Methanospirillum hungatei JF-1: one gene and its partner. Each later gene encodes a partner of the first gene's protein in a complex. Links are inferred from orthologs where the notes say so. Each region holds a gene or a part of one and is shown in the gene's direction. Other genes may lie near its edges. The genes, in order: MHUN_RS12695 and MHUN_RS05440.

Region 1 (16,234 bases):
GCCCTTGATGATCATCTGATCATACTGTTGTTTCTCTTCGTTGAATCCAAGGCAGTTTACCCACTTATCCTGAACTGACAGGAAGGTGAACTTTGCTTCCAATGGTTCAAGTCCGGTAAATCCGATTGCATTCCAACCCTTTCGTAACTCCTTGGTCGGAGGTGTCTGCAGCGGATCAGAGTCATAGGTAAGTGAGACCTTGTCTGCGACCCGTGAGTAGATCCAGACTGCATCGAGTGGCTTTATTGGGCTTGATGAGGTCATGGTTATCCACTGCCCGGTCACTGCATCATACTGGAAGATACTGTGCCCGTCCACCTGAATATGGCTGAAGATTGCTGCAGTATCCTTTCCTGGTGCCAGTTTCTTTGGAACAGATATAAAGTTCCAGCCTGGATAAATCGTGATTGAATCAACCGGTTGTGGACTGCCTCCAACACAGATGTATCCTGACTTTACTTCCGTGTCTGATGCTCCGAACTGATTTGATGCAGTCAGCGTGACGGTGTATGTCCCGTCATTTACGTAGGTATGGGTCGGATTTGCCAGGAGACCTTCAGTCGTTCCGTCTCCAAAGTTCCATGCCCACATCGTCGGCCCACCGGTTGAGAGATCGGTAAACTGGACCGTCAGGGGTTTTGAACCGCTCCGTGGGGATGCGGTAAAGTCCGCCTGTATGCCCGGTGTAATCTGTCCAACGGTGATATATCCGGTCTTTACTTCAGTATCAGATGCTCCGTACTGGTTGGATGCTATCAAAGTGACGGTATAGGTGCCTTCCCGTGCATAGGTGTGAATCGGGTTTGCTATATTGTGACAGTCAGTTCCTGAGCAGGTTGCATTTGCCGGAATGACTCCATCACCAAAGTCCCAGAACCACATGGTCGGCCCGCCTGTTGAGAGATCAGTAAACTGAACAGTCAGGGGAGCAGGACCGCTTCGTGGAGAAGCGGTAAAGTCTGCATTAATACCAGGTTGTGGTGAGCTGCCAAAGTCCAGGTCTTTTCGGATGATACGCTCCCCGCCACGGGTGATGACTTGGGTTGCCCCTGCCCTGATGGTTCCGATCCAGAATGAGATCGTCTTTCCTGCATCAGCTTCAGTGACCGGAACGATCAGTCGTGGATCGTCAGGAGCCTGCCCCGGAGCCCCGTACGAACCTGCATACCTGGTGACATAGGTGGTCACGACGGTATTATCGATCTTTGCCTGTATGGTGGTTCCCACCGGGGCTGACTTACCGTCAATCTGGACATATCCGTAGAATTCATACGGACTCATTGGCGGAATCGTGGTAAAGGTAAGATCCTGTCTGAATCTGCCCCCACTGGTTATCTGGAAAGTCTGACCTGCAGCATACTCCCCCTCCATGAAGGTGATGTGCTTTCCGATGTCATCAACAGTAATCGGGACCCGCAGAGCCGGATCGGTTTCATATTCTCCACCATACTGACCGGTCTGGGTTATTTCATAACTGCCTCTGACAACACCGTCAATCATTGCTTTCAGGACTGTTCCCTTCGCAGCAGGCTGACCATCAATGGTAACCGAACCGTAGAACAGAAGGTCCGGAAGCGGCTGTGCATAGATAAAATTCAGCGGCTGCTCCATCATCTTCCCGTCACCGGAGACGGTAACCGATGGTGCTCCCTGGATTCCTCCACTCCAGAATGAGATCTGCCGACCGATATCAGCCTGGTTAATCTTTACCGTCAGCTGATCTGCAAAACCTCCTGCTCCACCATAATATCCCTCCTGGGTCGTGACGATGGAGTCCTTGGTTACCTCGTCAATCTTTGCGATGATCTCTGTTCCTACCGGAGCAGGGAGGTAATTGAAGGTGACCGGGCCATAGAACTGGTATGGAGTAAAGGGGGTATCCGGTTCAAGGGTGTAAATGAAGATATCCCATCCGCCAAACCGGTCATCCTGCCAAACAACCTTATCACCATAGATATCAGGACGTATCTGGTTTCCAGGACCGACACAAACCGCATAGGTCTTCGGGATCTGGAGGTTTACCATGTAGATATCGCTGTTATTCTCCTGATCATACCTGGTCCACACGATCTTGGATCCTGATACGGCAGGCTCTACATCATCATAATCATCAAAGGTGACAGCGGTTGTCATGTCCTTTTTGATGTTATACATGAAGATGTCCCATTTTCCGTTCCGGTTGTCCTCCCAGACGACGTAATCACCGGAGATTCGTGGATTCTGCTGGATACGGAGATCTCTTGTCACCTGAACTGTTTTATCGGTCTTATAATTATAGAGGTAAATGTTCCAGTCGTTTTTGTTGTCATCAAGCTGCTGATAGACAATCCAGTCGCCATCGATGTCAGGGTTGGCCTTATCTTTGTCATTTGGATTGATGTATACCGGCCTGGCACTGGTACCTACCTTTACCATCCCGATATCCCTGATATCATCATTGCCAAAGTCCTCAAACACAACCATATCCTGGGAGACAGCCGGTCTGAACTTATTGGTAGTATCCACATACACCGGGCTTTCCTTGTGCATCGGTATGTTATATGAGTAGATGTCAGAGTTCTTGTGCCGGTTATCATCCCAAACAATAATACCTCCGGAGATGTCCGGATTATTCTGATCGCTCATAATATTAGCGACCATCTGTCGGTTTCCGGACTTCATATCATAGTACCAGACCTTTCCCTGTCCTTCGTATTGTGTCCAGGTAACATACTGTTCGTCAACCCGTGGGTCCCAGTCAAAGACTGAGTCAAAGGTCATCTGTTCTTCAATACCTGGTGCCTGCGCAATCAATTCTTCTGCTGAGAAACTTACAACAGGCTCAAATTCAACGATCTCCTCTTCTGCAAGGCAGGGCACAAGCAGGAGGAACATCAGAACCATTAACAGTGATGCGATTTTCATGGTTTTTCCTCTCATATTGTACAAAAATTGGTGATACATTCTCCTTATATGCCGATAGCGGCAAGATCTCCCTCTTCACTCATATAAATCCAGTATCCATATCCGGGATACAGAACATTGGCATTACTCTCCGGCACGTTCATGATGGTGCCCTGATACCGCTGGATCGAGGAGTCAAAGCCGATTACATAGATCCACTGGTCTCTGACTGAAAGCAGGGCATTCTGTGCAGGAACCGTATTCAGGCTGGTTACTCCGAAGGTATTCCATCCTTTGACCAGTTTTCTGGTCGGTGGGATCTGAAGAGCGTCACCGGCAAAGTAGAGGTATATTGCATCTTTCTTGGTTGAGTAAATCCAGACCGCATCAAGAGGATTGATAACCGTATTAGCACTGACGGTGCTCCAGGATTTTGTCCGTGGATTATATGCAAAGATACTGTGACCGCCGACATCAACATGACCAAAGAGGGCTTTGGCGGAGTTTTGTCCATCTGCAAGCATCTTTGGTACAGAGATGAAGTTCCACCCCTGGTTCAGGGTGACCTGTGCCTCTGGCGGGCTGACTATTCCGGCGGTAATAAGGTTCTGTTTTACAACGCTCTTTGTCTGCCCGTTCCACAGGGTTGTCATCAGACCGACAGAATAGACCCCGTTTCTGGTATATACATGGGTCGGGTTTCTTTCAGAAGAGGTTGTTCCATCGCCGAAGTCCCAGTACCAGGATTTCGGGTTTCCTGATGACTTGTCTGTGAACTTGACGGAAAGGGGAATAGCCCCCTGGGTCGGAGTTGCCGTGAAATCAGCAGCACTGGAAGGTTTTGAGACGAAGTTAATGTTCTTTAAGACTTTCAGACCACTTACAACCAGCTGACTCTGGTCTCCCTCTGCCCCGGTTGCTGTCTGGAATCTGATGGTCTTTCCAATGTCGGCATTGGTGATCGGCACTTCAAGGTATGGTCCGTTTTCAGAGCCGTATGAACCGGCGATCTGGGTAGTTATCTGTCCCCGAATCTGATTGTCTATAGTGGCGTAGATGGTATTTCCTGCAGCAAGAGGTGTTCCGTCAAGGGTTGCCCGGCCCCAGAATGAATATCTGGACTGGGCAGACACAATGAAGGTCAGGTCAAGTCTCTTCTGAATAATCTGACCACTTGCGGAAGAGACATCTGCGGATGCGATGATGAGATCGCCCTGCGGGACCGAGACCGTCACCTGTTGTCCGGCAACATAGGTAGCCCCGCTGAACTGAGCGGTAAAGGTTATATATTTCCCATTATCGGTCTGGTACACCGGAACGTTCAGGGTGCCGTACTGCCCGTTTGTCGTAACGGTTGTCTGCCCCCTGATCTGATTGTCAATGACTGCGGAAAGGACTGTTCCTGCTGGTGCATACTGCCCGTCAAGCAGAACTGACCCGCTGAACTGGTAGGTAGTCGGCGAGGGAGTTGTTCCAAAGGTCAGGTCAAACCAGCCACCTACCTGTTGTCCGACGCTAATACTCTGGGAAGCCTGCAGAGATGAACTGCTGGTTGTTGCCGTAAAGATGATCGTCTTTCCAGAGTCGTTCTGATTGACCGGGATTGCAAGGCCGGTATAGGACCCCGCGGTGGTAACCGTAACCTGTCCCCTGATCTGGGAATCGATGGTTGCGGTAATGATTGTTCCAACCGGTGCGGGCATGCTGTTTACGAATGCATTCCCGGAGAGGGTATATGTCTGGACGGGTGGAACCGATGAAGCAGAGAGATCCTGCCTCATAACTCCGCCCGTGCCGACGGTAAGGACCTGATCTGCCTGGAACTCGTTCAGTCTGAATGAGATGGTTTTGCCTGTATCTGCACTGGTAATCGGAATCTCAAGGAACGGTCCGTAGGAGGATCCATAACTTCCAGCCTGCTGCACCGTGGTCTTTGCCCTGACCACCCCGTCAATCAGAGCCTTGACTTCAGTCCCGACCGGTGCTGCATTTCCGCTTATCGTGGCAGAGCCATAGAGCTGATACTTCCCAGATCCGACTCCCTGTGAGAAGGTATACAGGAATATGTTCGAGTTTCCAGTCCGGTAATCCTGCCAGACCAGATGATTTCCATAGATCGACGGATTCTTCTGGTCTCCCTGGTTGGTTGTTACCTGGTAGATATACCCGGTAATAAGGTCAAGCAGGTAGATATCTGCGTTTCCGTTCCGGTAATCCTCCCACACCACAAGCGGACCAGAAACATCAGGATTTACTGCCTTATACTTACTATCGGTCAGTTGGTACTCCTGGAAGGTATCCAGCGTCATGGCATAGATATCAGAAATTCCATTCCGGTTATCTTCCCAGACAACAATCTTCCCGCTAATCCGTGGGTTTCTCTGATCAGATCGGTCATTTGTCAGCTGGTACTCCTTCCCGGCGGTAATGTCATACAGATAAATGTCGGCATTACCGTTCCGCCAGTCTTCCCAGATAATATATGATCCGGAGATGTCAGGTCTCTTCTGTTCTGCAAGATCCTTTGTTACCGCCTGGCTGGTTCCTGAATTCAGGTCAGCCATGTAGATATCAGGATTGCCACTTCTCCAGTCCTGCCATGCGATATATCGTCCAGATACCACCGGCTGGTTCTGGTTGGAAGTTGATGAAGAGATTGGCGCTGCAGTGTCGGTCTGCAGATCATACCCGTTGATGTTGGTTACCTGGTTTGATCCTGCTCCGGCCTGTTCATAGACGACGATTCTGCCAGAGATATCCGGGTTGGTCTGATGAAGTTTCCCCGGATATACCGGATACAGCCCACCTGACTGTATATCATACAGACCAATGCCGGAAACACCTGCATTCCATTCTTCAAAAACAACTCTTCCATCAGAAACTTTCGGGTTAATATGGTTCAGGTTTCCGAACGTGATCTGCTTCTCAGCTCCCCCGCATGACTCTGAGGAGAGATCAAATCTGGTAGTATCTACCGTCACGGTATTCGAGATGGTATACTCATCAGGGTTTTGTGCAACCGAAAGAATTGCAATACCGCTTGATGCACTCACCGGGGTACTGAATGATATATTCCCCGCCTGGATCTCTTCTCCTGTTCCCCCTGTAGGAGAAAACACAATCTCCTGTGCAGTGACCCCACCACAGAGGAGAATAAGCAGAATAATTGGTACATATCTCCACATCTTCATCATTACGCCTCCCATCCGCAGGTAGACCCGAATTGATTCAGGTGATACCCTTCACATGATATATGTGCTAATCTGTACGCTTAGCTCTATTAAATACTATCATTTTCAAACCCGGCTCTGGAAATGCCCCTGACCGGAAAACAAGACCTAATTCTGTTAATAAGGATTTATATCAATATATTGGATCCGATAAATCCTGAGCGCGCCAGATTTCTATGAGTGGGTCTTAATTATCTTTTGTGCGCGAAACGTATCAACCGAGTCAATCATTTCTCGAGAGTGATACCATCATTATGGTTCAGAGAAAGATAGCTCTGTGAATCACATGACTGATACCGGTATCCGTCCCGCAGCAGAGTGTTAATACAGGAGCGAATATGAGGTGTGAATTATGAATCCGAGGATAATTGTTGGGGTATCGGGAGCATCAGGGATGCTCTATGCCAGAAGGCTGCTTGACCACCTGGCTGGAAAGGCTGAGGTTCATATCATTCTGACTCCGGTGGCGTGTGAGATTGCCCGTCATGAACAGGTATCCTTTGAGGATTCTGATCTTATTGTTCATTCGCCTGATAATCTTGCATCTCCGGTTGCGAGTGGCTCATTTCTTCATCAGGGTATGGTCATTGCACCCTGTAGCATGAAGACCCTGTCTGCAGTCGCTCATGGCTTTACGCCAAATCTGCTGACCAGAGCTGCGGATGTGACATTAAAGGAACGAAGACCCTGTATTCTGCTCCTTCGTGAAAACCCCCTCTCACGTATTCATATTGAAAATATGCTTCGTGCCCATGATGCCGGAGCACTCATCATGACGGCGAGCCCTCCCTTTTATCACCGGCCTGATGATATCACCGGGCTTGTGGATGCGGTTATTGCACGGATACTGGATCATCTGAATATCACACACTCAATAGGCGGAAGATGGAGTGGATATCCATGAGGACATTTATTGAACAGATGAGAACCAGGGGTCTTGTCACTGATGTGCATGATCCGGTTTCCTCACGATATGACGCACCAAAGCGTGCATTCAGTACAGACCGGCTTTTGTTCTTTCATAATCTTGATGGCAGAAAAGCGGTTATGAACCTTGTCGCAACCAGGGAATCCCTGGCTGTGGCCCTCGGTGTTGCTCCCGAAATTCTGGTTCCCCGGCTTGCTTCCTGCCGGTATGACGGAAAACTCCTCGATGCAGGATCCCTTCCCATGAGGCCGGTAAACCTTGATGAAATTCCCATCATGGAAAATTATCCCGGAGAGGCCGGGAGATATTTAAACTCGGGTGTAGTGTTCTCCCGGTACGAAGGGGTTGAGAATGCCTCTGTTCACCGGATGCTCAAAGCGGGAAAAGACAGACTTGTTGCCCGTCTGGTGGAAGGCAGACATACGCATACCCTTCATAAGAAAGCCCTGGCCAATGGAGAGCGACTCCCGGTTGCAATCGTCATCGGTATGCACCCGCTTGTCCTCTTTGCCAGTTGCAGCAGAGTCCCGGAGAGCATGGAACTGCCCTTTGCCGCTGAACTCCTTGGTGGTGAGATGCCGGTATATACCCTTTCGAACGGGGTCAGGGTTCCTGACGCTGAGATCATCCTTGAAGGGTACATTGGAAATGAGACGGCTGTTGAAGGCCCATATGTGGATATCACCAGGACCTATGATCCTGAACGGGTACAACCGGTGATTGAGCTGACCGGGATGTATACGAAACCTGACTTTATCTACCACGGACTTGTAAATGCAGGGGATGAGCATAAACTCCTGATGGGAGCACCCTATGAGCCGCTCATCTACCGGTCAGTTGCCGGAGTGACCGGGGTTACCGATGTGGTCCTGACCAAGGGCGGATGCGGGTACCTGCATGGCGTTGTCCAGATTAAAAAACGAACCGAGGGAGATGGGAAAAATGCCATCATGGCTGCATTTGCTGCACATACGTCACTTAAGCATGTGGTCATTGTTGATGGTGATATCAATCCCGGCAATCCATCTGACGTAGAGTTTGCCATTGCAACACGGGTTCGTGCAGACCGTGACACCCTCATTATTCCCGGTGTCCGTGGTTCATCGCTTGATCCATCCAGGATCGGGGACGGGCTCAATGTCAAGATGGGTATTGATGCAACCATGGAGTTAGGAAAGGAAGAGGAGTTTGTCAGAGCGGTCTGGGAGGACTGATCATATGCACCTGACTGCAGAGGAAGAGGCCATTCTCAATGGAGAGGAAGGGGAGACAAAACAGCAGCTCCTGGAGATCCTGGTCGGAGTCGGAAAGGTCTTTGGTGCTGAGGAGATGGTACCGATCAGGAGTGCCCAGGTCTCCGGAGCGTCATACAAGACCATCGGTGAATGGGGGCTGAAATGGCTGGCAAGTCTTGATGCCCATGCTGCGGTTCCGGCAGTCCTCAACCCGGTCGGGATGGATCGGATCAGGTGGGAGGAGATGGGAATAGATCCCGGATTTGCAAAAAAACAACTTGAGGTCATCTCAGCCTATGAGCGTCTTGGCATCAGGCTTGAATGCACATGTACTCCGTACTACCTGAACATCACCGAGTATGGGGACCATCTGGCATGGTCAGAGTCCTCAGCGGTCAGTTATGCAAACTCGGTCATCGGTGCCAGAACCAACCGGGAGGGTGGCCCGTCAGCTCTTGCAGCAGCGATAATCGGGAAAACACCAAAATACGGACTTCACCTGGTGGAGAACAGAAAACCCGGTATTCATATTCAGGTTGAAGGTGAACCAAAGCAAGCCGATGCATCCTGGTACGGGGCACTCGGGTATCTGGCCGGTAAAATCAGCGGGAATCGGATTCCACTCTTTTCAGGAATCCGACCGGGCAGGGATCAGCTGAAAAATCTCGGGGCAGCGATGGCGGCAACCGGGGCTGTTGCCCTGTATCATGTGCAGGGTATCACCCCTGAAGCACGGGTCTTCTCCTATAGTACCGAAGGGCTAGAGCAGTTCGTCATCAACGCTGATGAGGTGGCATCCCTCTTTACCGGCGAGCAGGTGGATGCAGTGGCTATCGGATGTCCGCATTGCTCTCCTGATGAACTCATATACCTTGCATCCCTCCTGGAAGGATGTTCGGTTACAAAACCGGTATACATCTTTGCTGCACGGGATGTCATCGAACGTGAGAGTGAGCAGATCAGAAGGATAGAGCGTTCCGGAGCCAGAGTGTATGCCGATACCTGTATGGTCGTCTCCCCAGCCCTTGAACGGTATGATCGGATCATGGTAAACAGCGGGAAGGCACTCTCCTATGTTCCGACCATGTGTGGAGCCGGGGCTGTCATCGGGTCAACGGAGGATTGTATCCGGGTAGCCTGCACCCCTGAGTGATGATGATCATGGATGGCAGGATAGTTTAACGTAGTTGTATCCTGATACTGAGAAGCAACTGATGCCTGATCCCGGGGAGTCATATTACGAGCTATTAAATGTCAGGCGGGATGCCTCACCCGAAGAGATTACGGCATCGTATAGAAAGCTGGCAAAGGTGCTTCATCCTGATGTATGCGGTAGTCCAGAGGCTGAAGAGTTATTCAAGGTCGTGAATGAGGCGTACCAGGTCTTAAAAGATCAGAAGAAACGGGAAGCATATGATATCTCCCTCCTGGAAGCGGAAGGATCAGACTATGGGCGGTATTACAGCGGAGGGAGGCGGTACCGGGATCCCCGGACCTGGTACTATGCCCATCTTCACCAGTCCTATCATCCGCCCCGCTCATCACCTGATCAGGAAACCCCTAAAGCCCGGAGATCATCTATCCCCCGAATCCTGCAGGTTGTTCTCTTTTATGCAACCCTGTTTATGGCCATTATCATTCTGGTCCAGCTCTTCCTCCTTCCCTGGATGAACGGAATAGCAGCATCTGAAGCGAGATCACTATTTGAGGCCGGGAACCGGTGGATGAATGAAGAGGAGTATCAGAAAGCGATTGAGAGTTATGGGAGTGCGGTCGAAAGGCTCCCCGGGTTTTCAGATGCCTGGCGGGCCAAGGGTCTTGCAGAGATAAGGAAGGCCGAGGAGTTGTCTGACAGAGGATTCGGGACCCAGGCTGAACCTTATTATCAGTCCGCGATCCGATCATTCAACCAGGCATATCCTTCTTTCCCTGAAGATGTTCAGGTTCTGTCAGGGATTGGCAAATCACTCTTTGCCCTTGGAAGAACAGAAGAATCAGTTCCCTATCTGAAGAAATCATTGGAGATGCGACCAGGTGATTCTGCCATTCAGACCCTCCTTGATCAGGCCCGGTTGAAAGGCGGACTGAAGGGAGCATGAATCTCATCACTCCCGTTTTTTTCAGAGAATCAGCACATTATCCACTCATACGACAAACATAATACTCACATCTCATCATGGCAGACATATCACCCCGGATGCAGGAATATTATGACCGGCTGAATGCAGGTCTTGCACAGGCGATGGAGGTTGCGAAGACCGCCAGGAAGACTGGACTCGACCCTGAGACGGTTGTCGAGATCCCAATTGCAAATGATCTGGCAGACCGGGTTGAGGCCCAGGTGGGTATCCCCGGTGTGGCCCAGATGATCCGTGAACTTGAAGCGGTCATGTCCCGAGAAGAGGCGTCCCTTCATATTGGCGATTATTTTGCAGAAAAGAAGTTTGGAGAGACGACAAAAGAAGAGATCCTGGATCATGCAATCCGGACTGCCATGGCTCTCCTCACCGAAGGGGTCGTTTCTGCACCCATAGAAGGAATTGCCAAGGTTGCGGTGAAGAAAAATGATGACGGATCTGAATACCTTGCTATTTACTATGCAGGTCCCATCCGGAGTGCCGGAGGAACGGCACAGGCTCTTTCCGTCCTGGTCGGTGATTATGTCCGGAGAATTCTGGGCATGTCACGATACATGCCACGGGAAGAGGAGATTGAACGGTATATCGAGGAGATCAGGCAGTATAACTCCATCATGAGTCTGCAGTATCTCCCATCCGAACGCGAGATCCGGCTTATCATCAGTAACTGTCCAGTCTGTATTGATGGTGAACCGACTGAAAAGGAAGAGGTATCAGGTCATCGGAATCTGGAACGGGTTGAGACAAACACCGTCCGGGGAGGAATGGCCCTTGTCATCGCCGAAGGTCTTGCCTTAAAAGCACCAAAAGTCCTAAAAAACGTCAGAAAAATGAAGATGGACGGCTGGGACTGGCTTGAAGAGATGATCCAGGCCACTGCCGGAAGCTCATCATCAGAAGAAAAGGAGGTGGGCATTCACCCGAAAGATAAATTTCTCAGGGATTTAATCGGAGGAAGACCCGTCTTTTCATACCCGATGCGGGAGGGGGGATTCAGGCTGGTATATGGCCGCTCACGGAATACCGGCCTTGCTGCAGCGGGTCTGAATCCTGCAACCCTGCATATTCTTGGGGATTTTCTCGCCGTCGGAACCCAGATGAAGATAGAAAGGCCGGGAAAAGCTGCCGGAATCTCCCCGGTTGACAGCATTCAGGGCCCGACGGTCAGACTCATCAATGGTGATGTGGTCAGGATCCATGATGCAAAACGAGCCAGGGAACTCTCATCCCAGGTCAGTCATATCATCGATGTTGGTGAAATACTCATCAGTTATGGCGAGTTCATGGAGAACAATCATGTGCTTGTCCCGTCTGCGTACTGTGAGTCCTGGTGGCGTCTTGAAGGAGGCACCACCCGTCCGGCAGATGAAGATGAGGCTATTCTCCAATGTGAGTCCGGATTATACCTCCATCCTGATTACCTCTACCTCTGGGATGATCTCAAACCTGCCGAGATTAGGAGCCTTGCTGAGTTTATTCACAAGCATGGCACGCTCGCTGATAAAACCCTCATTCTCCCGCTTGATCCCACGATAAAGGAGTATCTGGAGCGTGTGCTCTGTGAACACCAGGTGAGGGAAGGTATGATCCGTATCACCCCATGCAGGATAGTTCTCAAATGTCTGGGGCTTGACAGCTCCCTTGCTCTCTCCGATTCCTGGGAGAAGGAACTCCCTGAGTCCGCGTTGGATCTCGTGCAGTTTCTCTCCGGAATGAAGATGAGATCAAAGGCAGGGACCAGGATCGGGGGACGAATGGGAAGACCAGGGAAATCAAAGCCCCGGGAGATGAAACCTGCCCCCCATGTACTCTTTCCGGTCGGGGAAGCAGGAGGGTCCCGGCGGTCAGTGCAGGAAGCCTCCAAATTCTCCTACCAGGCAAATACCGAAGGGGGGAACCTGCAGCTTGAGATGGGTGTCAGGCGATGTCCTGCCTGTGGGACTGAGTCATACAAAAACCGGTGCTCATGTGGAACCCATACTGAACCGGTCTTGTCATGTTCACGATGCGGAATTGAGGTCCAGGGACCGGTATGCCCCCAGTGTGGCATGGAGCCCACATCAGTCAGGCAGTACACCGTCAATGTCCGGCAGATGTTGCAGCAGGCTTTTGCTGACCTTGGCATGCGGGATCGGGATGTTGAACTGGTGAAAGGTGTCAAAGGACTTGTATCACGTAATAAGCCGGTCGAGCTCATAGAAAAAGGGGTGATCCGGGCTGCAAACAAGCTCTTTGTCTTCAAAGACGGGACAGTCAGGTTTGATATCATTGATATGCCGCTCACCCACTTCAGGCCCAGAGAGATTGGTGTTTCGGTTGAGAGACTGCGGGAATTAGGGTATCTGCAGGATATATATGGAGTTCCCCTGCAGAATCCTGACCAGGTTCTTGAACTGCCCCCCCAGGATATTCTTGTACCGGAGGGCTGTGGGGACTACCTCTTCTCCTGCACCCGGTTTATTGACACACTGCTCGAGAAGGTCTATGGCCTTCCTCCCTTTTACAACCTTGAAACGCGGAGTGATCTCGTCGGCCACCTGGTCATCGGTCTTGCTCCCCACACCAGTGCCGGTGTCCTTGCCCGGATCATCGGATTTTCAAAAGCAAATGTGGGATATGGACATCCGTTCTTCCATGCTGCGAAACGGAGGAACTGTTTTCATGGAGACACCCTTATCGAGATTTATGCGGACGGGATCCTGGAGGAGATTCCGATCAGACGTTTTGTTCTGGAACACTTGGATCTCTCACAGGCTGGAGTGGACGCTCTGGGGACATTCTATGCCGACCCGGTTCGGCCGGCCCATGTCAGAAGTGTTGACACTGGTGGAATCCCGCATCTCCGAAAGATAACATCGGTCTCCGTGCACAAGGCACCAGCAAACCTGATTCAGTTCTCAACCTCACGGGGAAAGAATCTCCTGGTAACCCCTGACCATGCCATGCTTGTCTGGGACGTCTCATATTTACGGAAAATAAGGGCTCTTGAGGTGAAAATAGGCGATGCAGTTCCTGTATGGGAATCTGGCGTGGTAATCAGTGACCGGATTGTATCCATCGATTATGTTCCCTGTGAGGATGAGCGGGTGTACTGCCTTACGGTTGATAGGGATCATAATGTAGTTGGAAACGGGATCTTCACCGGCCAGTGTGACGGTGATGAGGACTGTGTCATGCTGCTGCTGGATGGTCTGATTAACTTCTCCCGTTCATTTCTCCCGGTAACACGGGGTGGCTCGATGGATGCTCCTCTGGTCCTGACGAGCAGAATTGATCCGACTGAGATTGACAAGGAGAGTCATAATCTGGATGTCTGTGCGACGTACCCGATTGAGGTGTATGAGACCGCTCTCCGGTACGGGAATGCCAAGGATGTGGAGAGTCTGGTTGACCGGGTTGAGCGCCGGCTGAATACTCCTGCACAGATCGAGGGATTCTTCTTTACTCATGACACATCAGATATTTCTGCCGGCCCCCTGGAGACGATGTATACCCAGCTTCAGTCGATGCTGGACAAGCTTGACTGTGAACTCTCCCTTGCAAAGCGGATTCGAGCCGTAGATGAACACGATGTTGCAGAACGTGTCCTGAAGACCCATTTTATTCGCGATCTGCAGGGAAACCTCTCTGCCTTTTCAAAACAGAAATTCCGGTGCACCAAGTGTAATACCAGTTACCGCCGGATGCCTCTTGCCGGAAAATGCAAATGCGGCGGAAATATTATTCCAACTGTGCATGAAGGGTCGGTGAAGAAATATCTGCAGATGTCCAGGCAGATATGTGAAGAGTACAATATTACCGAATATACCCGTCAGCGGATAGAAGTAATAGACATGAATATCGAGTCCACATTCGGAGAAGAAAAGGTTGAACAGATGGGCCTTGCAGATTTCATGTAATGCCGCTCTCAAACCGGTAATTTCCTTTGGGAACCCGCATCACAAACCTGGCACCGGTTCCATACTCTCCTGTTTCGGTTATGGAAATTCCGGTTATTGCGAGGATCTCCCTGACCAGTATGAGCCCTATTCCTGCTTTTCCTTCAAGGTTCAGGGATAAGATCTGCTCCTTGTAGTCTGAAGGAACCCCAATCCCGTTATCTTCGTATATGAGCAGCAGATCCTCTCCGTCCTGTTCTGTCCTGATGCCGATTATTGTTACCCGTTCACCATGTGTGATGGAGTTTTCGACAAGGTGCAGAAACACCTTTTCCAGGAATGGATCAGCATAGATGAAGAGCCCTTTCACGAAAATCTCCCTGGTAATTCCTCCCATACTCAGGTGAGATATGGCATAGATGAATACTTCCTCAACATTCTGCCAGACTGCCGGTTTTAATCCCATATCCTGGTAATTTTTCATGAAGAGGACGAGACGGTCGATGGATCGGACAGCACTCCGGCTCCGTTCAAGGTATTTTTCAGCATCAGAATCCCGGACGATATCAGCAGCAAAGTCAAGATACCCCCGAAGAATGAAGAGCTGGTTGTTCATGGTGGTGCGGGTGAGATAATTGAAGAGATTGAGTTTCTCCGTGGCTTTTCTGATTGCATTCTCAGTCCGCAGCCGTTCTGATATATCCCGAATGGCAGCAACAATCCATATCTTTCCTTTCCAATCAAAGACCCGGCCGATAATCTCCACTGGAAACCGTACGCCTGATTTTTTCTGATGATATCGCAGGGGAATGGCAAATGTTCCGGTCCGGACTTCTGATGAAAGTATTCTGGTAGTATCTGGCTCTGCAGATAATGAGGTGATATTCATCCCGATGAGTTCACTCTTCTGGTATCCATACATCTCGACGGCAAAGAGGTTTGCTTCTAGTATCTCTCCGGTGCTTTGATCAATGAGGAAAATTGCCTCTTTTCCAAGTTCAAAGAGGTTATAGTATTTCTCGTGGCTCTCCAGAAGTTCTTCCCGTGCTGCCTTCTGCTCGGTGATGTCAAATGCAAGCCCGATTACTCCGGTGACAGATCCTTTTGCATCGGTAATAGGCACTTTTCTCACGGTGAGCGGTATCTTTGTTCCAGATTTTTCAGGGATAGTCTCTTCCGGGATAAAGAGCGGCTTTCCTGATGCAATGACAGTGTCATCCTGCTCCTGGTATCTGGTTGCGATTTCATGAGGGAACAGGTCATAATCGGTCTTTCCCTTTATCTCATCTGCCCTCAGACCTATCGTATCACACAAGGTCTGGTTTGCATACTGGTATACTCCATTCCTGTCTTTCAAAAAAGCATATCCGGGAAGTGCATCAAGAAGGGTCATCATTAACTTTTCAGTTCTTCTCCGAACAAGCATAATGGAAAGGAGGGTAATAAGAGCAGCAGCCAGGATTATGATAACAAGCAGGGCAGCCATGATAAACCCGTAATACTGCTCAATGAATGCCGGTGGCGTATGCAGGAGGATGCTTCCCGGAGGGATACGCTCCTTTGGCACCTTAAATCGTTCCAGAACGGCATAATCAAATATCAACTGGGTTGCATCAGTTCCCACAATCGGAATTTGAGATATCTCTTTTCCTGACAGTATCTCCGAGGCCATCTGACCGGCAATATATCCCTGCCTGTATCCGGAAAGGATACTCCCTCCAACGGTTCCCCGTCCGGTATTAAAATCATAGAGGTTGAAAACCGGAACCGGGCTTATTGCTGCTACTTTCTCTGCAAACTGACCGATGTCTACGATGGCACCGGTTTTATCCACCGACCATGAACCAATCAGGATGGCCGTTCCTGGTGTCTGGTTTCGGATCTCCTCATATACTTCCCCGGTTGTGATATCACCGATGTAGGTGAACACTGCCCGATTCTG
Region 2 (12,726 bases), 1.5 Mb from region 1 along the record:
CCTGACTGAACCATCCGACATATGGATCTGACAAGGTCCGGATCATCCGTTTTCACGAGGACACCCGAGACTCCTTTTTCAAGTACAGTCAGAGCCTGCTCAGCCTCTTTTATATCTGAAACGACGGCTATTACATTGTCCCCGCATGCCACCAGGTTTTCAAGAGGAATTATCGTCCAGTCAGGAGTGTGCACGATAATGCGGCAGGTCCTGGCAGCTTCCATTGCACGAGCCTGGTCCTCTGTATTCCCAATAGTAATCTCATGAATATCCTGCCCCGGAATTAGATCCCCATCAGGAGCGATGACCAGAATACGGCCCAGTTCTCTGACCGGACCTGCTGAATCTGCAATTACTCCTGCAGCTCCTGATTCAAGGGCGGCTATTGCAAGTTCCTTATCCCACGGACGAAGGTCTACAAATACCTGTTTCATATTCCCTCAAATAGCCTCAGGACGGACTCCCTGATGTACGACCTGCGATATATTGGACACAAATTTTGCAACATTGTCACGCTGGAAAGCATTTCTTCCCATGCAGACCCCGGCACATTTTGCAAAGTGGACAGCATCGTAGATGGTCTTGTAACAGTCCAGGTCCTCTCCTTTCTCTCCACCTGCAATCAGTACCGGGATGGACGATGCCTTCACAATCTTTGCAAATGATTCCGGATCACCGGTGTAGTTCGTTTTTACCAGATCAGCACCCAGTTCTTCAGCCACACGAACCGCATGACCGACATGTCGTGGATCATTTGGATCAATACCCTTCCCACGCGGGTAGATCATTGCGAGGAGAGGAATCCCCCAACGGTTACAGTCACGGACAACCATGCCGGCAGATTCAATCATCTTTGATTCCTGTGGTGCACCAAGATTTATGTGAATGGATACCGCATCTGCTCCAAGTGATACCGCTTCTTCAACACTGCAGATGAGGACTTTGTCATTCGGGTCAGGATTCATGCTTGTACCGGCAGAAAGATGAATAATAAGCCCTATATCCCGTCCTTTTCTCCGATGACCCGGACGTACAAGGCCTTTATGCAGGATGATGGCATTTGCTCCACCGTCAGATACTTCGGCAACAGTCTCGGTCATATTTAAAAGACCGTCAATCTGTCCCAGAGTCATCCCATGATCCATGGGGATTATTACCGCTTTTCCGGTATTTCTATCCATTATCCGTTCGATACGGATCTGTTTTCCAATCATAACATGCCTCCTTTCAGCATCTCATGCACTTCAGCTGCACTCATACCGTCATGAACAATTTTTGCACAAGCACGGACAAATGATGCCGGATTTGCATGCTGGAACGCATTTCTTCCGATAGAGAGTCCGGCTGCCCCGCCTTCCATCGAACCTTCGATAAGTTCAAGAGTGGTAAGATCATCCGTCTTTGATCCTCCTGCCACTACAACCGGAACCGGACAGCCCCTGGTAACTTCACGGAAAGTATCAGGATCACCGGTGTAATTGGTCTTCACAAGGTCAGCTCCTAGTTCTGCAGCCACCCTGGCCGCAAGCCGTACATGCTCCACGGCATGTTCGTCATCAATCTTCCGGCCACGCGGGTACATCATGGCAAGGAGCGGAACTCCCCATTCCATACATTCAATGGCAACATGCCCGAGATCGGTCAGCATATGTGCTTCAGAATCGGCACCGATATTCACATGCATCGAAACTGCATCTGCACCCATCTTCAGGGCATTTGTTACCGAATTGACCAGCACTTTTTCATTCGGATCCGGCCCGATAGCAGTCGATGCCGAGAGATGCAGAATAAGGCCGACATCATGGCCCCGTTGCCGGTGACCATGCAGGGCCAGACCCACATGACCTAGGACTGCATTTGCCCCCCCCTCTGCAACAGAATTTACTGCATCAGGAAGATCCACAAGGCCCTCAATGGGTCCAAGGGTTACTCCATGATCCATGGGAACAATAATTGTCTTTCTGGTGTTGCGATTCATGATTCTTTCAAGTCTGATATCTTTCCCTCTCATAACAGATCACTCCTTTTTGATACGAGTAATCACTCAGTACCAAAAAAACTGATAAAAGCTAAAAAAGAACGAATAAAAACGATACTCGTCAGAACGGTCGTTCGGTACAAAAGACAAGCTGGAAGAAGCAGAACTGCAGAACGCAACAGACTTCACACCCTCCACACAGTTTGTCATGATCAGGGGTCAGTGTTGTTACTTATAAACCTATCGCTATCGTGCCATGCCATAGCATAGCATGGATGATGTACAATGCCTACATTATCATTTCACGCACAAAAAATGAGGAAAATTACTTCTTCGCCTTCTTGATCTGGATGACATCCCCCATCGTGGTAGTCATCCTGGCGTGGTGCAGATCAGTCGGTTCTGATGAACCTTCGTCCAGCAGACTGATATTGAGTATCTTTTCCAACTTCTTTCGAACCTCATCTTCCGGTATCAGTTCGCCTTTTTCAAGTTTCTTTACGAGGAGCTCACGCTCCATCATGGCAAGGGCAAGATCTTTCTGGGTCATTCCCAGTTTCATCCGTGCATCCCGAATCCGGTCAGCATAATCTTCAACAAGATCGCCTCCCATCCGGTCAAACAGATCCCTGGATCGTTGGACCTGTGGTCTTGTGGAACCGGAATAGGCGGATGTTCGTACTGCCTGTGCTGCAGATGTCCGGGGAACTGCTCCCTGGACTTCAGTGCCATATTTTGCACAGCCATTACACACCGAGAGCTCGGCCCCTTCGATCTTGATCCTTTTCAAAGGGCCTTTGGCTTCTGCGCCGCACATTTCACACTGCATTTTCGCAAACATCATATAGTCACTTACCCCTATATACCTGATTGATCAGATGGCAGAAGCAGCCCGCCACCCGGATGACATGAAAACTCCTGACGAGTTATACCGGTATTTAGTAGACCGGGTTGCAGGAATGGAATCGCAAAACCAGGAATTGAAAGAGCAGATACGGCAACTGGAGTCAGATAAGCGATATATTGAGACCCAGAAGATCCGGTACGAACGGGAGGTCAGGAAGCTGAAAAGCGAGATTGAACACCTGAAAACCCCCCCGCTCATTGTCGGAACCATAACTGATATCATCGATTCCGGCCGCGTTGTTGTGCGTTCTAGTGCGGGGCCCCGGTTTCTCGTCAGGGTGTCACAGGCAGTTAATCCGACCACCCTGAAAGCCGGTGTCAGATGTACCTTAAATCAGCAATCCCTGGCTATAGTGGAAGTGCTCCCAAGCACATATGATTCACAGGTATATGGTATGGAACTGGTTGACGCTCCGACTGAGACCTATGAGGACATAGGCGGCCTTGAAAAGCAGATTATGGAGATTCGTGAAGCGGTCGAACTTCCGATGACAAGACCTGATCTGTTTGAGAAGATAGGTATTAACCCACCCAAAGGAGTCCTGCTTTATGGCCCTCCTGGTACGGGTAAAACCCTTCTTGCAAAGGCCGTTGCACATGAGACCCATGCAATCTTCCTGCACACTGTCGGTTCAGAACTGGTCCAGAAATATATTGGTGAAGGAGCCCGTCTTGTCAGGGAACTATTTGACCTTGCGAAAGAGAAGGCACCATCAATCGTATTCATCGATGAGATTGATGCCATCGGTGCATCACGCACAGAAGCCATGACCTCTGGAGACCGTGAAGTGCAGCGTACACTTATGCAACTCCTCGCAGCCATGGATGGTTTTGAGCCACGTGGTGATGTGAAAATTATCGGTGCAACAAACCGGATTGATATTCTTGATGCAGCTCTCCTGCGTCCGGGACGTTTTGACAGGATTATTGAAATTCCTCTCCCTGATACCGAAGGCAGATACTCCATTCTGAAAGTCCATACCCGGTGTATGAACCTGTCAGAGGATGTTGATCTTATGGAGGTAGCCCGGCTTACTGAAGGGAGAAACGGAGCAGAACTGAATGCAATCTGTATGGAAGCCGGCATGTTTGCTATCAGGAAGGAACACCCGCAAGTTGATCAGGAAGATTTCCTGACTGCTCTAAATAAATTCAGATGTGACTTTGAGAGGGATCACAGGTTGACGACCGCAGGCGTTATGTTTGCCTGATTACTCTTCTTCTCCCTCTTCTGTTTTTTGAAGATTGTCCGGTCTGACAGCTTCAGGTGCACAAAGCCGGCAGACGGTGCACTCTTCTTCAGAACAGAGTACTTCGAAAACATCCTCGTCACACGCCTGATCTCTATCACGAGTGCATAATTCTGGAAAGGTATCATATTTTACCAGGTTACCATCTCCTTTGACCCGGTACCAGATCTTCCAGGGCCAGGGATCTGCGTGAGGTTCTCTTTCAAGATACCGTGATCTGGCAACGGACGGGGTACAATACATACCAGGAGCTATCTCAAAAAGATAATCAGACCCAAATTTCCTGATAAAGTACTTCAAATCTGAAGCCAGGGAGAGCGCTGCAGATAGTGAACTGACCTTAACAATTATGCCGACCGGAGTTTCTACAGGACCATAAAACCGAAGCGCATTCCATGCGGTCTCGGATCTCCTGAGTTCCTGATATAACCTTATCCCCGGTCTGCTGAAAATCAGCAGATTCATAAAAAACGATATTAGCGGAACATCCGCTCTTCAGAATCATGCTCTTCGCCGGTAACCTTGTTTATGGCATCAAGCAGATCCTGGTTCGTTACTTCAAATGCACTCTTCCGAACGGCAAACATACCTGCTTCCCTGCAGACTGCCTGAATCTGTGCACCGGTGAGCCCCTCGGTCAGAACAGATATTTCAGCAAGATTTACATCAGGGGAAAGATTCATCTTTCGGGTATGGATCTTTAATATCTCCTCACGGGCGATGATATCAGGTACCGGTATCTCAATGATCCGATCAAAACGACCAGGACGAAGAAGTGCCGCATCAAGCATATCAACCCGGTTGGTTGCTGCCATAATCCTGACATCCCCCCGGTTATCAAACCCATCCATCTCTGCCAGCAGTTGCATCAGGGTACGCTGCACCTCAGCACTCCCGCTTGTCCCGTCATTGGTCCGTGTTGTTCCGATTGCATCAATCTCATCGATAAACACAATAGACGGGGCCCGGTCACGTGCCAGTGAAAAGAGTTCGCGGACCATCTGGGCACCTTCACCAATGTATTTATGAACCAGCTCACTGCCACTCATCCGGATAAAAGTGGCTTTTGCATTATGAGCGACTGCTTTTGCAAGAAGGGTTTTTCCAGTCCCCGGAGGCCCATGGAGAAGAATTCCTTTGGGGGGTTCGACACCAATCCGCTCAAAAACTTCAGGCATTGTCAGCGGATATTCAACCGCTTCCCTGATCTCTTCTATCTCACCACTAAGACCTCCGACATACTCAAAGGTCACCTCGGGGGATTCATCAAGCTCCATTACCCTGACCCTTGAGTCATAGGTCTCTTCAAGCACCTTCACCACTGAAAGAGCATTGTTTACAGCGACTTTACATCCCGGATAGATGTGGGGGCGCAGTTCATCAGCGAGTACAGTTACATACTCCTGGTTGTTCCCCATCTGACGAAGATAAACCTCGCCATTTTCAAAAACATCCACTACCAGCGCAACAAAGAGGGGCATTCGTTTGAGTTGTGAATTCTCTCTTTTCAGTACAGAATTTTCCTTGATTAATTCCTCTGATCTGATAGACAACTCAAGATTCTGGGCCTCCAGCTCCTGGATCCGGATCTGATAGTGAATCTCATTTTCACAGGAGATACGTGCAAGAGGCTGTTCCATAGTACATAATTATCCAGTCGTTCTACTTATACGTGAGTGTGCATGATAATACAGGGACGCGGAATATCGCGTGGTATTGGAAAAGGGCCCTTGCTCATTGGTCCTGATCCAATCTCATTTCTCTCCGGCGTAGATCCGGAGACTGGAATTGTATTAGAACCCGGTCACCCGCTTGAAGGAAAAGACATCACGGGGTCGGTTCTGGCCTTTGAATATGGGAAAGGATCAACAGTCGGGAGTTATATTCTCTATGCCCTCTCGCGCAATGGACATGCTCCAGCGGCGATCATCAACCAGGAAGCAGAGACCATCATCGTTGTCGGCGCCATAATGGGAAAGATACCCATGATCGACCGGATTAAAACTCCCCTTACCAGCCTTCCATCCGGCACAATCGTAGAGGTAGACGGGACAGCAGGAACTCTGACCATCCCTGATGAAAAAGTGAATCAGGTCTGAAAATCAGGAACTAAAAGAATATTCCCTGACATATTTTTTATCAAGGTATGGAAATCCCCATTCCGAACAATAGCCATCAAGTGTTTTTATATCGGTAATCACTTTCTTCCCATAATTATCTGCAAGATCCTGGTATCGACGGTAATTTCCAAGAGATGCCGCATCAGTCCCTGCATTCTTCCAGTACACAGCCTGTTTCAGACTTGATGCATAGGATCCAAGAGATCTGATAAAACCCAGGTATTTGTTAAAAATAACTTCCTCTTTTGATGTGAGACCAGGGAAGACATTTTTTTCAGGAAGTGACCGGTCAAGGGAATACTCATCTGTCAGGTCATTAATAGCCGTCTCAAGAGCCAGCGCCTTTTCCTGAATACCAGCTGCATCAAGAGCACGATCAGCAGTCCTGATTGCCATATAAGCTTTCGTTAGTTCTGGAAAGGTGTCCTCAATAAAAACTCTTAGCTGCCCGGAACCGGGTGTATCAGGAGTCATCACCCGTTTCTGAACAGGCTCTGCAGAAGAAGGGATCTGTGTCATTGTTACCACCGGCTCTCCGGCGGTCGATACCGGAACAGGACCACTATCAGAGAGCGAACCTAAGTCCTGATTTATACAACCTGATGACAGAATACCTATGGTCAATATAAATACAAGAATGAGGAGGACCTGATTCTTCATATCATCGGATAGGAGGACTGAATATATATAGTGAACTGGTGACCAGAAGGTACCATCGTGCTCTCCCTTTTAATCCTGATAATATACGTGCTATAATTATCAATCTTCTGCCATGTAAAGATAACAGAATAGATGGTATTCATATCCTTTTCGTCTCATACCTTCTTTTGTGGAACTCTTCACAATCATCCTGACCATAATAGGTCTGTGCATGTTCGAGATAATCTGTAGTATTGATAACGCTATCATCAATGCAGAAGTGCTCGGCTCCATGCAACCAAAATACCGGAGATGGTTTCTGCTATGGGGAATCCTATTCGCCGTATTTCTGGTCCGCGGACTGCTTCCTCTCCTCCTTGTCTGGTTTTCAACACCTGAACTGACTTTATGGGAGGCTTTCACTGCCATGTTCAGTGACAATCCTGATATAAAAGAGGCCATAGAAACCTCTTCCCCTATTCTGCTCATTGGTGGGGGAACATTTCTTATCTTTCTCTTTTTTCACTGGCTCTTCCTTGAAGAGAAACACTTCGGGCTTCCTGGAGAACGGTACTTCTTTTCCAAGGGGGTCTGGTTCTATGCAGTAGTATCCATCCTGCTCATGGCAATTGTCTGGTTTGCAATTGAAAAAAATGCCATGATGGCGTTTGGAGCAGTTGTCGGATCCACGGCCTTTTTTATTGTTCATGGTTTCCGCCAGAATGCAGAACTGCAGGAGCAGAAACTTATCAACGGGGATATGTCTGACATAAGTAAAATCCTGTACCTGGAAGTCATTGATGCGACATTCTCTATTGATGGAGTTCTTGGGGCATTTGCTTTTACTATGTCAGTCCCGCTCATTCTGATTGGAAACGCCCTTGGTGCCATTGCTGTCAGACAGATAACCGTCGGCAATATTGACAGGATAAAAAAATACCGGTTTTTGAAGAACGGAGCAATGTATTCAATCCTTTGTCTGGGGATTATCATGCTCATTGACAGTTTCGGATTTCACATCCCTGAATTTGTCTCGCCGGTGATTACATTCACAGTTGTAGGGTTATTTTACATGAAATCAGTGCGCGAAGCAGGGAGTAAGACTGAATCAGCCTGATTGATCCATGCATATTTTTGCAGCTGAATCACCATGTTTTAGTTGTACAAACACCAATAGTATTGGACACATTTTCGCATCACATATTTTTTGGGAGGTTTTTGTCTGTCCAATACATACAATTCTGAGAATATCAAAATTCTACGGGGCCTTGAACCGGTCAGGGAACGGCCGGCCATGTATATCGGGTCTACCGATAGCCGTGGTCTTCACCATCTTGTTTATGAGGTGGTTGACAATTCCATTGACGAAGCCCTTGCAGGATACTGTACCCATATCCAGGTTGTCATCCACCAGGATGGGAGCGTCAGTGTGGAGGACAACGGGCGTGGTATCCCAATTGACCCGATGAAGGACAATGATAACAAAACTGCTCTTGAAACAGTTCTCACGGTCCTTCATGCAGGTGGAAAGTTTGATAAAAATACCTACCAGGTGTCAGGGGGTCTGCACGGGGTAGGTGTCTCAGTTGTCAATGCACTCTCTGTTGAACTGACTGCTACGGTCTGGAAAGACGGGTATGAGTACCGGATGTTCTTTTCACGAGGTCAGCCACAGACAGACCTTGAGAAAAAAGAAGAAGACTTTGAAGAGATCAAGGATCGGTATATAAAGCGGTACGGGAGCCTTCCCGACAACTGCCCGGAAACAAAAGAAGAATTTCTGAATAGATATCTTTCCAAGATCTCCGGAACAATGATCAGGTTCAAACCGGATTCGAAGATCTTTGAAACGATTGAGTTTGACTATGATATTCTTGCTCACCGATTGCGTGAACTCGCATTTCTGAATTCCGGGATCACCATCAGCATTGCTGACGAGCGGTGTGAGGATTTGGAGGAATGCAGCGAAGTCTTCTCTTATGAGGGCGGGATATCAGAATATGTCAGATATCTCAATCACGAAGCTCAGCCAATCCATGAATCGGTCATCTCTTTTAGCCGAAAAGATGAAGAAGCCAGGGTTGAGGTTGACATCGCATTCCAGTATGCAGCCGCATATTCAGAAAAAGTATACACCTACGTAAACAGTGTCAATACCAAGGAAGGCGGGACACACCTTGAGGGTTTCCGATCTGCCCTTACCAAGGCCATCAATAAAATGGGAAAGGAAAACAAGGCGATCAAGGACCAGAACCTCTCCCTCAAGGGTGATGATGTCAGAGAGGGTCTTACTGCCATTATATCAGTCAGGATGGCAAATCCCCAGTTTGAAGGCCAGACCAAGATGAAACTGGGGAACAGTGAAGTCAAAGGAATTGTTGATTCACTGGTCTATGCATCACTTTGTGAATACTTCGAAGAGCATCCAAAAGAACTCGCCGCTATTGTTGACAAGGCTGTATTGGCATATCAGGCCAGGGAAGCAGCACGTAAAGCAAAAGAACTTGCCAGAAGAAAGAGCACACTTGAATCATCAGGACTTCCAGGAAAACTTGCCGACTGCTCAGAACGCTCTGCAGAAAAGAGTGAGATATACATCGTGGAAGGAGACTCTGCAGGTGGCAGTGCCAAACAGGGGCGGGACAGACGGTTCCAGGCGATTCTTCCCCTTCGTGGTAAGATCCTGAACGTTGAAAAGGCAACGGTCCATAAGATATTGAAAAATAATGAAATTCAGGCACTCATTTCAGCAATCGGGACCGGCGTGGGCGAGTCATTCGATATCGAAAAAGCACGGTATCACCACATCATCATCATGACCGATGCGGATGTGGACGGTGCCCATATCAGCACTCTTCTCATGACATTCTTCTTCAGATATCTGCAGCCACTCATTGAAGCAGGATATATCTACCTGGCCCAGCCTCCTCTCTACCGGATTGCGAAGGGAAAACAGGAGAAGTACGCCTACACCGAAGAGGAGATGAAAGAGATTTTACAGGAGATGGGTGAAAAAGGCGTGAACGTTCAGCGGTACAAAGGTCTTGGAGAGATGAATGCATCCCAGCTCTGGGCAACAACCATGGACCCGGAGACAAGAGTGCTCAAACGGGTAGTCATCGAGGATGCAGCATACGCAAATGAGATCTTTGAAAAGCTGATGGGTGATGATGTAACCGCCCGTCGGGATTTTATCAAACGGCATGCAAAAGAGGTGACGAACCTTGACATCTGAAGAATCCCAGCAGCCACTCTTTGTCCCGAAGGTCAATCCTGTCAATATCGAAGAGGAGATGAAATCCTCCTATATCGATTATGCAATGTCTGTCATCATCGGGCGTGCAATTCCTGATGTCAGGGATGGATTAAAACCAGTGCACCGGCGGTCACTCTTTGCCATGTGGGAGATGGGAAACACCCATGACAAGCCATATAAAAAATCCGCCCGTGTAGTCGGAGATGTCATGGGTAAGTATCACCCGCATGGTGATGCATCCATCTATGATACCATCGTCAAGATGGCCCAGCCCTTCTCGTACCGGATGATGCTGGTCGACGGTCAGGGGAACTTCGGTTCTGTTGACGGTGACGCCCCTGCAGCAATGCGTTATACTGAGGTCAGACTGAAACGGGAAGCAGAAGAACTTCTCACCGATCTTGAAAAAGAGACCGTCGAGTTTGTCCCGAACTTTGATGAATCCCTGCAGGAACCATCTGTCCTTCCGGCAAAACTGCCCAACCTTCTCATTAACGGATCTGACGGTATTGCTGTTGGTATCGCAACCAAAATGCCACCCCACAACCTGGGAGAAGTATGTGATGCCGTCTGTCACTACCTGGAACACCCGGATACGACGGTCTATGAACTCATGCAGATTATGCCCGGTCCTGATTTCCCGACCGGAGGTATCATCATGGGGACCGACGGGATTCAGAATGCATACCTCTCCGGACAGGGGAAACTGACCGTCAGGGGGGTTGCAGAGATAGATGAATCAGGAAAACGCAACCAGATCATCATCACCGAGATCCCGTACCAGGTTAATAAAGCCAAACTTATCGAGCATATCGCAGAGTTAGTCAAAGAGAAGAGGATTGAAGGGATTTCGGATCTCAGGGATGAATCTGACAAGGACGGCATGAGGATTGTCATCGATCTTCGGAAAGATGCACGACCTCAGCTGATCCTGAATCACCTCTATAAGCACACTGCTCTTGAAAGCACCTTTGGGATTATTAACTACGCAATCGTTGATCGTCAGCCAAAGATCCTTGGACTTATCCCTCTGATTGAGCAGTTTGTCCGTCATCGAATAACGGTTATTACGAGAAGGAGCGAGTTTGACAAGCGAAAAGCTGAAGAACGGGTTCATATCCTCCGGGGTCTGCTCCATGCAATCGACAATATCGACGCAGTAATCACGACTATCCGAGCAGCACAGACTGCAGATGAGGCAAAGGAAGCACTTATTGCCAAATTCTCCCTTGATGAAGCACAGGCCGGTGCAATCCTTCAGATGCAGCTTCGCCGGCTTGCAGCTCTTGAAAAGCAGAAACTTATCGATGAACGGGAACAACTGGAAGCTGAAATCAGAAAGCTTATCGAACTTCTCTCATCCGAGGATAATATCAGGGCTGAAATTTCCCGGGAACTTCAGGAACTTCGGGAAAAATACGCCGACAAGAGAAGAACCCAGATCACCGGTGATCTACAGGAGATTGTCAGGGAAGATCTTATCCCTAACAAGCAGGTTCTTGTCTGTCTGACTCACCAGAATTATGTCAAGCACATGGATGTGGATGCCTACCGGGTTCAGGGCAGGGGAGGCAGAGGTGTTATGGGAATCTCCATTAAAGATGGAGATTATGTAGAACAGGTCTTTGTTGCAAATACCCATGACCATCTCCTCTGTTTCACCTCAACTGGACGGGCATACTGGCTCAGAGTCTTTGATATACCGGAAGGCTCCAGGCAGAGTAAAGGGAAGGCAATTGTAAATCTTCTTGACCTTCGGAGTGAGGAACGGGTAACCGCAGTCATCCCGGTCCAGGAGTTCTCATCTGATCGGTTCTTCCTCTTCCTGACCGAACGAGGTATGATCATTAAGATCCCACAGGATGAGTTTTCACGCCCGAGATCTACCGGAGTAAACGCTATTTCCCTGCGTGAGGGTGATAACCTGGTACATGTCATGGTCAGTGATGGTAGCCAGGAGATCATCATCACGACAAAATATGGTCAGAGTCTTCGGTTCCATGAGGAACAAATACCTCTTCGACACCGCAATGCTCTTGGTGTAATCGGAATGCGAATGAAAGATGATGATATCGTAACCAGTATGACCGTCATCGAAGAAGGGAAGCATCTCCTCACCATCACCTCTTCAGGGTATGGAAAACGGACGAACTTTGATGAGTACCGTGGTCATGGCCGTGGGACGATGGGTGTCAGAAACATCAAACTCAAACGAAATGATGGTATTGTCACGGCATTCTCCGCAGGGCCTGAAGAAGAGATCATCCTCATGAGTGCTGAAGGAATTGTCATCAGAACCAGCGTTGAAAAGATCACGATACAGGGTCGTTCAACCCAGGGTGTCAGGATAATGAGACTTGCGGCAGGTGACCGGGTGGTTGGTGTCACCTCACTCTCTCCGGAAGAGCAAAAAGATATCAGTGATGATATACCCCAGGCAGAAATAATCGACGAGGGACCGGATGAAAACGGTTCTTCTGACGAATAATTTTTTGTGTAAGCCTTTTATTACTTAAAAAACAGACATTGAAGAAATGTCACTTTCTATTTACTCGGGTTATTCCCTCATGAATCATC

The links.
Region 2: the proteins of MHUN_RS12695 (region 1) and MHUN_RS05440 are in contact, whole or in part, in a crystal structure (PDB 7CNS), measured with the Thermococcus kodakarensis proteins. The link is inferred for Methanospirillum hungatei JF-1 from one-to-one orthologs. Residues at the interface, in WP_011250200.1 of Thermococcus kodakarensis: Ile25, Ala28, Leu29, Ile32, Tyr33, Ala47, Gly48, Asn53, Ile54, Ala57, Glu60, Phe61, Leu62, Tyr99, Ser128, Glu129, Ser130, Asn145, Arg146, Glu147, Gly148, Gly149, Pro150, Ser151, Leu153, Tyr164, Leu201, Gly202, Asn203, Gly227; in WP_011250199.1 of Thermococcus kodakarensis: Arg6, Lys7, Ile8, Leu27, Gly28, Thr38, Arg58, Gly59, Lys60, Gly61, Ser62, Thr63, Val64, Ser66, Tyr67, Val68, Tyr70, Ala71, Lys74, Glu86, Ala87, Glu88, Thr89, Ile90, Ala92, Thr93, Ile96, Ile97.

What each region holds. Positions count from the first base shown.
Region 1 is NC_007796.1:2,695,528-2,711,761, reverse strand. Bases 7,458-10,344 are described here. They hold MHUN_RS12695 (aconitase X), read left to right. Parts: upstream 7,458-8,259; coding sequence 8,260-9,429; downstream 9,430-10,344. Other genes in these bases: MHUN_RS17715 (DnaJ domain-containing protein), read left to right, coding at 9,491-10,344; MHUN_RS12700 (UbiD family decarboxylase), read left to right, coding at 7,458-8,255. In the rest of the region: MHUN_RS19775 (PKD domain-containing protein), read right to left, coding at 1-2,904; MHUN_RS19770 (PKD domain-containing protein), read right to left, coding at 2,949-6,089; MHUN_RS12705 (UbiX family flavin prenyltransferase), read left to right, coding at 6,466-7,017; more of MHUN_RS12700, read left to right, coding at 7,014-7,457; more of MHUN_RS17715, read left to right, coding at 10,345-10,375; MHUN_RS12685 (DNA-directed DNA polymerase II large subunit), read left to right, coding at 10,453-14,313; MHUN_RS12680 (ABC transporter substrate binding protein), read right to left, coding at 14,306-16,234. UniProt on the Methanocaldococcus jannaschii protein: Component of a hydro-lyase that catalyzes the dehydration of mevalonate 5-phosphate (MVA5P) to form trans-anhydromevalonate 5-phosphate (tAHMP).
Region 2 is NC_007796.1:1,165,910-1,178,635, forward strand. The notes cover bases 4,624-7,524. They hold MHUN_RS05440 (aconitase X swivel domain-containing protein), read left to right. Parts: upstream 4,624-5,816; coding sequence 5,817-6,233; downstream 6,234-7,524. Other genes in these bases: MHUN_RS05435 (proteasome-activating nucleotidase), read right to left, coding at 4,624-5,774; MHUN_RS05445 (hypothetical protein), read right to left, coding at 6,237-6,914; MHUN_RS05450 (DUF475 domain-containing protein), read left to right, coding at 7,084-7,524. In the rest of the region: MHUN_RS05405 (3-dehydroquinate synthase II), read right to left, coding at 1-434; MHUN_RS05410 (2-amino-3,7-dideoxy-D-threo-hept-6-ulosonate synthase), read right to left, coding at 441-1,214; MHUN_RS05415 (2-amino-3,7-dideoxy-D-threo-hept-6-ulosonate synthase), read right to left, coding at 1,211-2,011; MHUN_RS05420 (multiprotein bridging factor aMBF1), read right to left, coding at 2,304-2,822; MHUN_RS05425 (proteasome-activating nucleotidase), read left to right, coding at 2,857-4,095; MHUN_RS17265 (hypothetical protein), read right to left, coding at 4,096-4,599; more of MHUN_RS05435, read right to left, coding at 4,611-4,623; more of MHUN_RS05450, read left to right, coding at 7,525-8,010; MHUN_RS05455 (DNA topoisomerase subunit B), read left to right, coding at 8,116-10,128; gyrA (DNA gyrase subunit A), read left to right, coding at 10,118-12,637; MHUN_RS05465 (hypothetical protein), read left to right, coding at 12,717-12,726. UniProt on the Methanocaldococcus jannaschii protein: Component of a hydro-lyase that catalyzes the dehydration of mevalonate 5-phosphate (MVA5P) to form trans-anhydromevalonate 5-phosphate (tAHMP).